2 regions of the Thioalkalivibrio sp. ALJ4 genome follow, and region 1 is predicted to be linked to the other one. Evidence: riboswitches for the same ligand, from Rfam matches in the RefSeq annotation. Region 1 holds a riboswitch; the other holds the start of a gene.
The links. Region 1 has a riboswitch for cobalamin ahead of C936_RS0108635 (porin). Riboswitches for the same ligand answer to the same signal wherever they lie in the genome.
Positions count from the first base shown of each region.

Region 2: linked by a shared signal. The riboswitch ahead of bluB (5,6-dimethylbenzimidazole synthase) and the one ahead of C936_RS0108635 (porin) in region 1 are both predicted to bind cobalamin.

Region 1 covers NZ_KB897918.1:514,846-520,309, reverse strand. Annotated here, with positions in the region: tRNA gene C936_RS0108665 (tRNA-Glu) at 1-44, opposite strand, end outside; gene C936_RS0108660 (hypothetical protein) at 65-295, opposite strand; tRNA gene C936_RS0108655 (tRNA-Ala) at 321-396, opposite strand; gene gltX (glutamate--tRNA ligase) at 439-1,845, opposite strand; gene C936_RS0108645 (DUF4399 domain-containing protein) at 1,984-2,427, shown strand; gene C936_RS0108640 (cytochrome-c peroxidase) at 2,495-3,475, opposite strand; cobalamin riboswitch at 3,745-3,979, shown strand; gene C936_RS0108635 (porin) at 4,108-5,223, shown strand; gene C936_RS0108630 (cytochrome c) at 5,245-5,464, shown strand, end outside.
Region 2 covers NZ_KB897921.1:6,560-12,023, forward strand. Annotated here, with positions in the region: gene C936_RS0113150 (cobyric acid synthase) at 1-930, opposite strand, end outside; gene cobD (threonine-phosphate decarboxylase CobD) at 927-1,889, opposite strand; gene cbiB (adenosylcobinamide-phosphate synthase CbiB) at 1,978-2,880, opposite strand; gene bluB (5,6-dimethylbenzimidazole synthase) at 2,885-3,595, opposite strand; cobalamin riboswitch at 3,690-3,892, opposite strand; gene C936_RS0113170 (cobalamin-binding protein) at 4,039-4,941, shown strand; gene C936_RS0113175 (iron ABC transporter permease) at 4,948-5,464, shown strand, end outside.

The DNA of each region.
Region 1 (5,464 bases):
CCGCCGTGAAAGGGCGGTGTCCTAGGCCTCTAGACGATGGGGACGCAGAGGCAACGTCTTGTTGCTAGTTTGGCGGGCCCTGGGGCCGGCCGCTTCTGTGACCTCCGGCGGTCTCACGATAAATGATCGTGGTTACAACACCGGTAAACACCAGAAGAAATCCGATCGGAACCGCCGCAATCAGGGGCTTGGACCAGGTTTGCTCCCCGGTGAACATCAGCCCGAAACCGCCGAACAGCCCAACCACTGCAATCACCAGACCCACCCAGATGGATATAACCCCAAAACGATGCATCGGTGAACTCGCTTACACCCGAATTTGGTGGAGCCAGGCGGGATCGAACCGCCGACCTCCTGCATGCCATGCAGGCGCTCTCCCAGCTGAGCTATGGCCCCGTGTCAGGCGAGCGCGTACTGTAGCCAGCACCCCCTGGAGTGTCAACCCGCTTCCGCCGAAATTTTCTTCAGCGCCCGCTCGATCCGAGCCAGTGATCGCTCACGCCCAATCAGCACCAGGGTGTCGTCGATCGGCGGCGATACTGTGCCGCCGGTCAGGGCCACACGCAGCGGCTGCGCGACCTTGCCCAGCTTGAGATCCAGCCGCTCGCCGGTGTGCACCACGACCTCGTGCAAAGGCTCCTTCTCCCAGGCCCCCAGCGCACTGAAACCGTCATGCAGCGTCTGCAGCACCGGGAGTGCTTCGGCGGTGAGCTGCTTGCGCGCGGCCTTCTCGTCGTAGTCCTCGAACTCGCGGTAGAAGTACACGCTGTTCTCGGCCATCTCGCGAAGGGTACGCGCCCGCTCGCGCTGAGCGATCACCACGTCGCGCATCGCCGGGCCGCTGGACGGATCGATACCCAACTGACCCAGGTGCCAGCCGAACTCCAGCGCCACATGATCCGGGTCCAGCGACTTGATGTAGTGCTGGTTCAACCACAGGAGCTTGTCCGGGTTGATCGCGGAGGCGGACTGGTTCACGTCCTGGATATCGAACAGGCGCACCAGCTCGTCGACCGAGAAAATTTCCTGATCGCCATGGGCCCAGCCCAGGCGCACCAGGTAGTTCAGTAGCGCCTCCGGCAGATAGCCCTCGTCGCGGTACTGCATCACCGAGACCGCGCCATGGCGCTTGGACAGCTTGGCGCCGTCCGGGCCCATGATCATCGGCAGGTGGCCGTAGCGCGGCGGTTCCACGTCCAGCGCCTTCAGGATGTTGATCTGGCGCGGGGTGTTGTTCAAGTGGTCATCGCCACGGACCACATGGGTGATCCCCATATCCATGTCGTCGACCACCACCGTCAGGTTGTAGGTTGGCGAGCCGTCGGAGCGGGCGATGATCAGGTCGTCCAGCTCGCTGTTCTGGAACGCGACCTTGCCGCGCACCATGTCGTCGACGATGGTCACCCCCTCGTCCGGCGTGCGAAAACGGATTACCGGCTCCACGCCCTCGCGCGGCTCGGTGCGCGCCCGGCAGCGACCGTCGTAGCGCGGCTTTTCCTTGCGCGCCTTCTGCTCCTCGCGCATCGCATCCAACTCTTCCTTCGTGCAGTAGCAGCGATAGGCGTGACCTGCGGCCATCAGCTGGTCGATTACCTCCTTGTACCGATCAAAACGCTCCGTCTGATAGAACGGCCCGTGATCGTAAGTCAGCCCCAGCCAGTTCATCCCCTCAAGGATCGCGTTGACCGATTCCGCATTGCTGCGCTCCAGATCGGTGTCTTCGATGCGCAGCACGAACTCGCCACCGTGGTGACGCGCATACAGCCAGGAGAACAGCGCGGTGCGGGCACCGCCAATATGCAGATAGCCGGTCGGACTGGGGGCAAAACGGGTACGAAAAGTCATGCGAAGCACTCGTTCCTGAGGAAGGTGGAATTTGAAGGCGCCTAGGGTAGCAGAACGCCGCGGGGCTGCCGCAGGGACCGCGGTCTATACTGGAGTTGGGACCACACGGATGCCCGAACGCGGGCCAAAGGAGCCTTCATGAATCCCACGCTCACCCGACTTTCCACGTTACTGGCACTGACCGGCGGCCTGGCGCTGGCCGGGAATGCCATGGCGACCGACCGCATTGCGCCACCGGACGGGGCCGAGGTTTATTTCATCAGTCCACAGGATGGCGAAACGCTCGAAAGTCCAGTGCGTGTCCAGATGGGCCTGCGCGGCATGGGTGTCGCGCCGGCCGGCGTGGAGATGGACAACACCGGCCACCACCACCTGCTGGTGAACAAGCCACTCGACGAGGTGGACCTGGATGCCTCGCTGCCCTTCTCCGACCACAAGCGTCATTTCGGTGGTGGACAGACCGAGGGCGAGCTGGAACTGGAACCCGGCGAGTACACCCTGCAGTTGCTGTTCATGGACTACCGCCACATCAGCTTCGACCCACCGGTTGTGTCCGAAAAGATCACTATTACGGTCGAATAAACGCACCCACGAAAAAGCCCCTCCGTCTCCGGAGGGGGCTTGTAACACCCGATCCCAGTGCGGCCAGTTACGGCAGCGCGGGGATATCGAAGCGCGGCATCTCGCCGGTCAGTGCGTGCATGAAGGCCTCGATGTCCGCGACCTCGTCATCGCTGAACTCCATGCCCAGCATCTCCTGCCCCATGATGCGGATCGCCTCGTCCAGCGTCGCGGTCTCGCCGTTGTTCATGTAGGGGTAGGTCAGCGCCACATTGCGCAGCGTCGGGGTCTTGAACGCGAACTTGTCGGCCTCATCGCCCGTGACCAGATAGCGGCCCTTGTCTTCCGAGCCCGGCACCTGGATGCGATGGAAGTTGCTGTCGGTCAACGCCGGTCCGCTGTGGCAGGCCACGCAGCCGTTATCGGCGAACAGCTTCATCCCGCGCATCTGCTGCTCGCTCATCGCACCCTCGTCCCCGACCAGCCAGCGATCCAGCGGCGAATTCGGGGTGTTCAGCGTGCGCTGGAACGTCGCCAGGGCCTTGGCCACGTGGTCGGTATTGATCACGTTGTCGCCGTCATAATCGGGATAGGCGGCCTCGAACTTCTCCTGGTACTCGTTGAACTCCTCCAGGCGCGCGATCGCCTCCTCCAGCGGCATCGCCATCTCGATCGCGTCCTGGATCGGGCCCAGGGCCTGGCCTTCCAGATCGTCCTCGCGGCCATCCCAGAACTGGGCCGTGAAGAAGCCGGAATTCAGCACGGTCGGGGTATTGCGCTCGCCAACCTGGCCGTCATGGCCCACCGCGCGCGGGATGCGGTCCGCCCAGCCCAGCGCCGGGTTGTGGCAGGTGGCGCAGGAGATCACGCCGGAGCTGGAGATGCGCGGCTCGAAGAACAGCATCTTGCCCAGCTCGATCTTCTCCTTGGTCATCGAGTTGTCCGCCGGGATCGGCGGCAGCGCCGGCAGCGGCTCGAACACGTCGCGGTATTCGGAATAGTCGGTATCGGCCACGGCCGGGGCTGCGGCCCCGAACGCGACGGCTGCACAAGCCGCCAGCGCCGTCATGCGGAATCCGGAAAGCGTTTTCATACAGGTCTCCCTTGAGTAACAGATGAGTAACAGACATCTGAGAAGCGGATATCGGCGCGAACCGAAATAGACTCGGTCCAAACCACTTAAAACCCACCCTACAGACGCGGAAACCTGGTCGCGATCAAAATCCGCCCCGGAGATGATCTGCATCAATTATCAGCCTCCAGGGGAGCCGGGTTCGCCCCCACTACACCGTTTCCCGGGATACCCGGACAAACTTGACCCCCCCTTTTCCCTCCATTACGGTTCGCCCCTCTCTAGGTGCCCCGGCGCTCAGCCGCCGGGGATAATCGGGAAGCCGGTGCGCGAATCGACATTCGCAAGGCCGGCACTGCCCCCGCAACGGTAGGCGGAGACGGGCGGATCCAATGCCACTGCGGCGCATCCCCGGGATGCCCGCGGGAAGGCGATCCGCCCTGGATGCATCGCGCATCCACTTCGCGAGTCCGGAGACCGGCCTGGACGACACCCGACGCCGCGGTGGGCGGCCGAGCGGGCCAGTCCGGCGTGCTCGCATCGCCCGGCCTCCCCTGCTCCCTGTCCAGCTTCCGGCGTCGTTTCATCCACGGCGTGCGGGGTCGCGCGTCCAAGGGAGCAACCCAACAATGAACCATACCCATCTCCGACCGGGACAGCATGCCGTCCCGGCCCTGGCCACCCTGTGCCTGATGACGGCCGCGGGCATCGCGCCGGCACAAGCCGGCTTCGAATTCGGCGACGCGGAAGACGGCCTGCAGGTCACCCTGGATCCGCTGATCCAGGGCCGCTACAGCTACGAACGAGACCCGGATGGCTCCAGCAGCGAATTCGACTTCCGTCGTGCCTGGCTGGACACCTCGGGCACCCTGTTCCACCCCGATCTGAGCTTCCGCCTGCAGCCGGATTTCAGCAGCGGCGAGCTGTCCATGCGCGACATCTGGTTGCAGTACGCACTGGGTGAACACCTGGGCCTGCGGGCTGGCCAGTTTACGGTCCCCTTCGGCCTGTCGCGGGATATCGGCGGACCCAACCGCCTGTTCACCGAACTGAGCATCGCCGGCAACCAGTTCGAGGTTCCGGCCGGCCGCGACACCGGTATCGCCCTGCTGGGCGGCGCCGGCGACAACCGGGCATGGGCCATCGGCGTGTTTGACGGTCGCGGGCGTCTGGATCAGCGCGACGATCGCCCCTCCACATCCGGCCACCTGTTCAGCGCGCGCGGCGCGTGGGCCCCGGTCGGCGCAGTCCCACGTGACAACACCACGTTAGGCCAGGCCGTGGAGCGCACCGTCGCCCTGGGCGCCGGCGTACAGGCCGCCAGCCGCAACCACCTGCGCGACTGGAGCCGCGGCATCGAAGACACGGTGGCCAACCAACGCGCCGACTGGATCACCGCCACCGCCGACGCGGTGGTCAAGTTCGCCCATACCTCGCTGTCGCTGGCGGCCTTCCGCCGCGATGTCTCCCCCGACCGCACCGCGAGCTACCACGACCTGGGGGCCGAACTGGAACTGGCGCAGTCGCTGCCGGTGGAGGGACTGGAGTTCGCCGCGCGCCACGCCGTATTGCGCCACGACGCAGGCGACGATCTTGGCACTGACGAGCGCTGGCAGCGTGAATGGGGTGCCGGCCTCAACTGGTATCACCGTGGCCAGCGGCACAAGACCCAACTGATGTGGCTGGACCGCGACACCGACACCTCGGACTGGGAGCTGCACCTGCAGCACCAGTTCCGCTTCTGAGAAATGACCGGGAGAATCGACATGAACTGGATGCAACCGATCCACCACCCGTTGAGAACCACCCTCTTTGCGATCCTGTTGCTGGCTGCCACCGGCAGCCCGGCCACCGCGGAGGTCACTGTCACAATGCCGGGCCCCTGGGGCGACTATGACGAGACCCTGGACGATCCGGCCAAAGTGGATGCGACCGAGGCCTTCCAGCGCTTCCGTCAGCAGAGCATGCAGGGCACCTCGGCCACCT
Region 2 (5,464 bases), on a different contig from region 1:
GCGCAGCCAGGCGAGGTCGTCGCGCACGGACTTGGACCCCGGAAGGATGACCAGGTCCGCCGGCTGCAGCGACTCGCCCGGGCCGGCGAAGCGAAGGTCCACACCCGGGTGCAGGCGCAGCGGATCGAAATCGGTATGGTTGGAGATGCGCGGCAGGGCCGGCACGACGACCTTCAGGGCATCCACCGCCTTTTCCGGCACCGCCTCGCGCGGCAGGGCGTCCTCGGCATCCAGGTACAGCCCGTGGAGATACGGGATCACGCCCAGCACCGGCTTGCCGGTCTCCTGCTCCAGCCAGTCCAGTCCAGGCTGCAGGAGCGAGATATCGCCGCGAAAGCGGTTGATCACGAAGCCCTGCACCCGCGCGCGCTCCGTCGCGCTCAGCAACGCCAGCGTACCGACCAGATGCGCGAACACGCCGCCGCGGTCGATATCCGCGACCAGGATCACCGGACAGTCCACCGCCTCGGCAAACCCCATGTTGGCGATATCGCCTGCGCGCAGGTTGATCTCTGCCGGCGAGCCCGCCCCTTCCACCAGCACGTGCGCATACTGCGCGGTCAGCCGTCGATGCGAGGCCAGCACGGCCTCGCGGGCGACGGGCTTGTAGTCATGGTAGGCACGAGCATCCAGCTCGGCCGCAGGACGGCCGTGGATGATCACCTGCGCCCCCTGATCGGAACTGGGCTTGAGCAGCACCGGATTCATGTCGGTATGCGGCTCCAGGCCACAGGCGGCGGCCTGCAGGGCCTGGGCACGCCCGATCTCGCCGCCGTCCAGGGTCACTGCACTGTTCAGCGCCATGTTCTGCGGCTTGAACGGCACCACCGACAGCCCACGGCGATGCAGCACCCGCGCCAGACCGGCCACCAGCACGCTCTTGCCGGCATCCGAGGTGGTCCCCTGCACCATCAGCGTGGTCGCGCTCACAACGCCTCCAGTCCCTGTTCCAGGCGGTGCCATTGGGCCTCGTCGCCCGGCAGCCCGAAACGCAGGCTGGCGGGGTCGTCGAAACGCCGCACCAGGATCGCCTGTCGCGCCAGCGCATCCTGAACCGCGACCGCATCATCGCGGCGCCCCCAGCGAAACAGTGCGGTGCCACCTTCGGTAGCGATTCCGTACCGCCGCAGCAGCTCTTCCAACCGCGCACCCGCCGCGGTCAGGTTCGCGCGCGTCTGCTCCTGCCAGGCGCGATCCTCCAGCGCTCGGGTGGCCGCCCAGCGCGCCGGGCCAGACAGCGCCCACGGACCCAGCCGCTCCGCCAGCGCCGCCCGCAGCGCCGGCTCCGCCGCCAGGAATCCGACCCGCGCCCCGGCCAGACCGAAGAACTTGCCCAGCGACCGCAGCACCAGCAGCCCCGGGCCCAGGTCCGTGCCCGGGTCGGCCGCCAACAGGCTGTGCCGGGGGCTGGTATCCATGAAGGCCTCGTCCACCACCAGCCACCCGCCGCGTGCCGCAAGCCCCTTATGCCAGCGCAGCAGCGTCTCCACGGTCACGCGCAGTCCAGTCGGGTTGTTCGGGTTGACCAGTACCAGCACATCCAGCTGCGGCAGGCGTGCCTCGATCGCGGCCGGCGCCGCGTCGCCAAGCGCAGGAAGCGCCTCGACCCGATGCCCGGCCATGCGCCAGGCCCGCGCGTGTTCGTTGTAACTGGGCGCGAGGAGGCCAACCCGAGCAGCCGCGGGGCGAAGCTGTGGCAGCAGCTGGATGGCCGCCTGCGAGCCCGCCAGGGGCAACAGCCCTTTGCAGCCGTAGTACCGCGCCGCGGCCGCTTCCAGACCGTCGTCGGGCTCCGGCAGGCGCGCCCAGACGTCCGCCGGGGGCATGGGCAGCGGATAGCCGTGCGGGTTGATGCCGGTAGACAGGTCCAGCCATTGCTCCGGCGCCACCCCGTAATGCCTGGCAGCTGCGCGCAGTCCGCCACCATGCACCTGGGTTAGCACGGCCCCGGTCGGTGCCGGCCGCGCTCTGTTCAGCTCAGAAGATCGCAAGGCTCACCCCGATGACAAGCACGCCCATCCACAGCGCCAGCGCCCGATCCACCAGCCCCATCGCCGCACGGATGCCGGCGGCATCCGGTGCCGCGCCCATCCCCAGGCGCGGACGCCACTGACGCTCGCCGTGATACTGGCTGGCACCGCCCAGCACCAGCCCCAGTGCGCCCGCCCCAGCGGCCATTACCGGCCCAGCGTTCGGGCTCTTCCAGGCCGCGGCCTGCTCGCCCCAGCACTGCAGGGCATCGCGAGTGCGCCCGGCCAAGGCATAGGACAGCGCGGTCATGCGCGCCGGGACCCAGTTCAGCAGGTCATCCAGCCGCGCCGCGGTCCAGCCAAAGCGCGTGTAACGCGCATTGCGGTAGCCCCACATCGCATCCAGCGTGTTCACCAGGCGATACAGCACCACCCCCGGCGCACCGGCCACCAGGAACCAGAAAATGGTGCCGAACAGGGCATCGTTGCCGTTCTCCAGTACCGACTCCACCGCCGCGCCGCTGACCCCTGCCACATCCAGGGCCTCGCTGTCGCGGCTGACCAGCATCTGCACCTGCTGCCGCGCCTGGCCCAGATCGCCGGCCTCCAGCGCCCGGGCCACGCGCTCGGCGTGCTCGTCGAGGCTGCGCCAGCCCAGCGCCAACGCCAGTACCAGCAGCCCTACCAGCCAGACCGGCAGGAGCTGCTGCAACCAGACCGTCAGCAGCACAAAGGGCACCACCAGGACGGCCAGCAGCAGCGCGCCGCGGGCCCGACCATCGCGGTAGAACCGGGCCTCCAGGCGCTGCACCAGCAGCCCGAACCCGGCCAGCGGGTGCCAGCGGCGCGGATCGCCGATCAGGCGATCCAGCACCAGCGCACCAAGCAGCGTGAGGAACGCGATCAGCATCGGGTCATCCACTCGCTGAGGAACCGCCGGGTGCGTCGGTACGGCTGCCCCAGCGATTCTCGAACACCAGTTCGTCCAGCGACCGTCGCTGATCCCAGCCCTCGGTTTCCAGCATCGGCCGCTCGTAGAACGCATCCACATGACCCAGACAAAGGATCGCGATCGGCCACGCCCCTTCCGGCATCCCCAGCTCGCCGGCCAGCCAGTCCGGGTCGAACAGCGACACCCAGCCCATGCCCAGGCCCTCGGCCCGGGCCGCGAGCCACAGGTTCTGGATCGCACACGCGGCGGAGCACAGGTCCATCTCCGGGATGGTGCGCCGACCCAGCACGTAGCGCTCGCGCCCATCGGTCAACGCGACCACCAGCAGCTCGCCCGCATCGCGGATACCTTCGAGCTTCAGCCGGTGCACCTCGGCGGCACGCTCGCCGCAGGCCTCGGCCGTGCGTGTCTGCTCCGCCGCCACATGCCCGTGCAACGCATCGCGCAGCCGCGCGTCGGTCACCCGCAGAAAGCGCCAGGGCTGCATGTAGCCCACGCTGGGCGCCTGGTGCGCGGCCTCCAGCAGGCGCCGCAGGGTATCGGCGTCCACCGGGTCCGGGCGGAAATGCCGCATGTCCCGGCGCTCGCCGATCACGCGATAGACCGCTGCGCGCTCCGCCGAGGCGAACGCGTTCGGATTCTCTTCTGACTGGTTGGGAGCTGGGGCCGTCATGAGGTTCCGTCGAGGCGACGGCGCGGCGAAGACACGAAGGAACAGGCTTTTAGGAACGCACCTGCGCCCTCGACCGTTGCCCGCCGCACGGTCGCAGGATGAATCACCGCCAGGCCGGTCTCCGGGCTTGCGAGCGTCGGACGATGCCGACCGGCAGACGCCTTCCCGGGCACAGGACCCAGTGGCCAGTCTGCCGAGCGATTTACCGCTCGCTTACCGTTGCGGGGGCAGCGCCGGACTTGCACCAGCTTCCCGTTTCACCTGCCAACTGCAGGCACCTGACGAAAGCGGATTATGATACGCGCTCAGGGTGCCCCCGACCAATTTGGGCACCAAACCATCTTGCCCTTGCTGCTATGATGAGGCGCTTTCGCTGCCCGTGCGGCGCCCCGAAAACACGGTATTGTTTACGTTACGAACAATCCACAACAGTCGGATTTTTAATGACTTTCACTTCCCTCAAACGCCAGTTAACGGCCCTTGCCGCGCTATTCCTGTGCGCGGGGCCGACACTGGCCGAACCGGTCACGGTGACCGACGATGACGATCGCGAGGTCACGCTCGACCGGCCCGCCGAACGTATCGTCACCCTGGCCCCGCACATCACGGAAGTCCTGTTCGCCGTCGGCGCCGGAGAGCAGCTGGTCGGCGTCACGCAGCACAGCGACTTCCCGCCGGAGGCGGAGATGATCCCGCGAGTCGGTGGCTACAGCCGCATCGACCTGGAACGTGTGGTCGAGATGGACCCGGACCTGGTGGTCGCCTGGCGCAGTGGCAACTCCAGCTCGCAGATCGAGCGCCTGCGCGATCTGGGGCTGAACGTCTATGTCTCGGAGCCGCGCAGTTTCGAGGGCGTGGCCTCCAGCATGCGTCGCATGGCGCAGCTGGCCGGTACCGAGGAACGCGGCGAAGCGGCGGTGCAGGCCTTTCTCGACGAGATCGAGACGTTGCGGCTGGACTATTCCGACCGTGACCCGGTCCCGCTGTTCTACCAGGTCTGGGAACAGCCCCTGATGACGGTCAACGACGATCACCTGATCGGCGAGGCCATCCGCCTGTGCGGGGGCAAGAACGTGTTCGGCCACCTGGACCGCCTGGTGCCGCGCATGGACCGCGAGGCCGTGATCGAGGCCGATCCGGAGGTGATCATCGGCGGCGGCATGGGCGAAGACCGGCCGGACTGGGTAATTGCCTGGGAACAATGGGAGGACATGACCGCGGTGCAGCGCGACAACCTGTTCTTTATCCCGCCGTCGCTGCTCCAGCGTCACACCCCGCGGATTGCCGAAGGGACCCGGCTGATGTGCGAAGAGCTGGAACGGGCCCGTTCACGCCGGGACGACTGACCAGCCGTGACGCGCTCCTTCCTCCTCGCCACGGGGGTCCTGCTCCCGGCGTCGCTGCTTGCGATCCTGATCGCGCTGGCCTATGGCAGCGTCGCCATTGCTCCCGGCGACCTGCTCGCGGTGATTCAGGGCGAAGGGAGCCGCCTGCACAACACGCTGGTACTGGAACTGCGCCTGCCACGCGCCCTGGCCGCATTCGCCGCCGGCGGGCTGCTGGGCGTCGCCGGTGCCCTGATGCAGGTGTTGCTGCGCAATCCGCTGGCCGATCCCTATGTGCTGGGCCTCTCCGGCGGGGCTTCGGTGGGTGCCCTGCTGGCCATGCTCGCGGGGCTGTCGATGTTCTCGGTCTCGGTCGCCGCATTCGCAGGCGCGCTGCTGTCCACGGTGATCGTGTTCGGCCTGGCGCACGGCACCGGCAGCTGGACGCCGACCCGATTGCTGCTGACCGGCGTGGTCGTGGCGGCCGGCTGGGGCGCCGTGATCAGCTTCCTGCTCGCCGTGAGCCCGACCGCGGAGCTGCCCG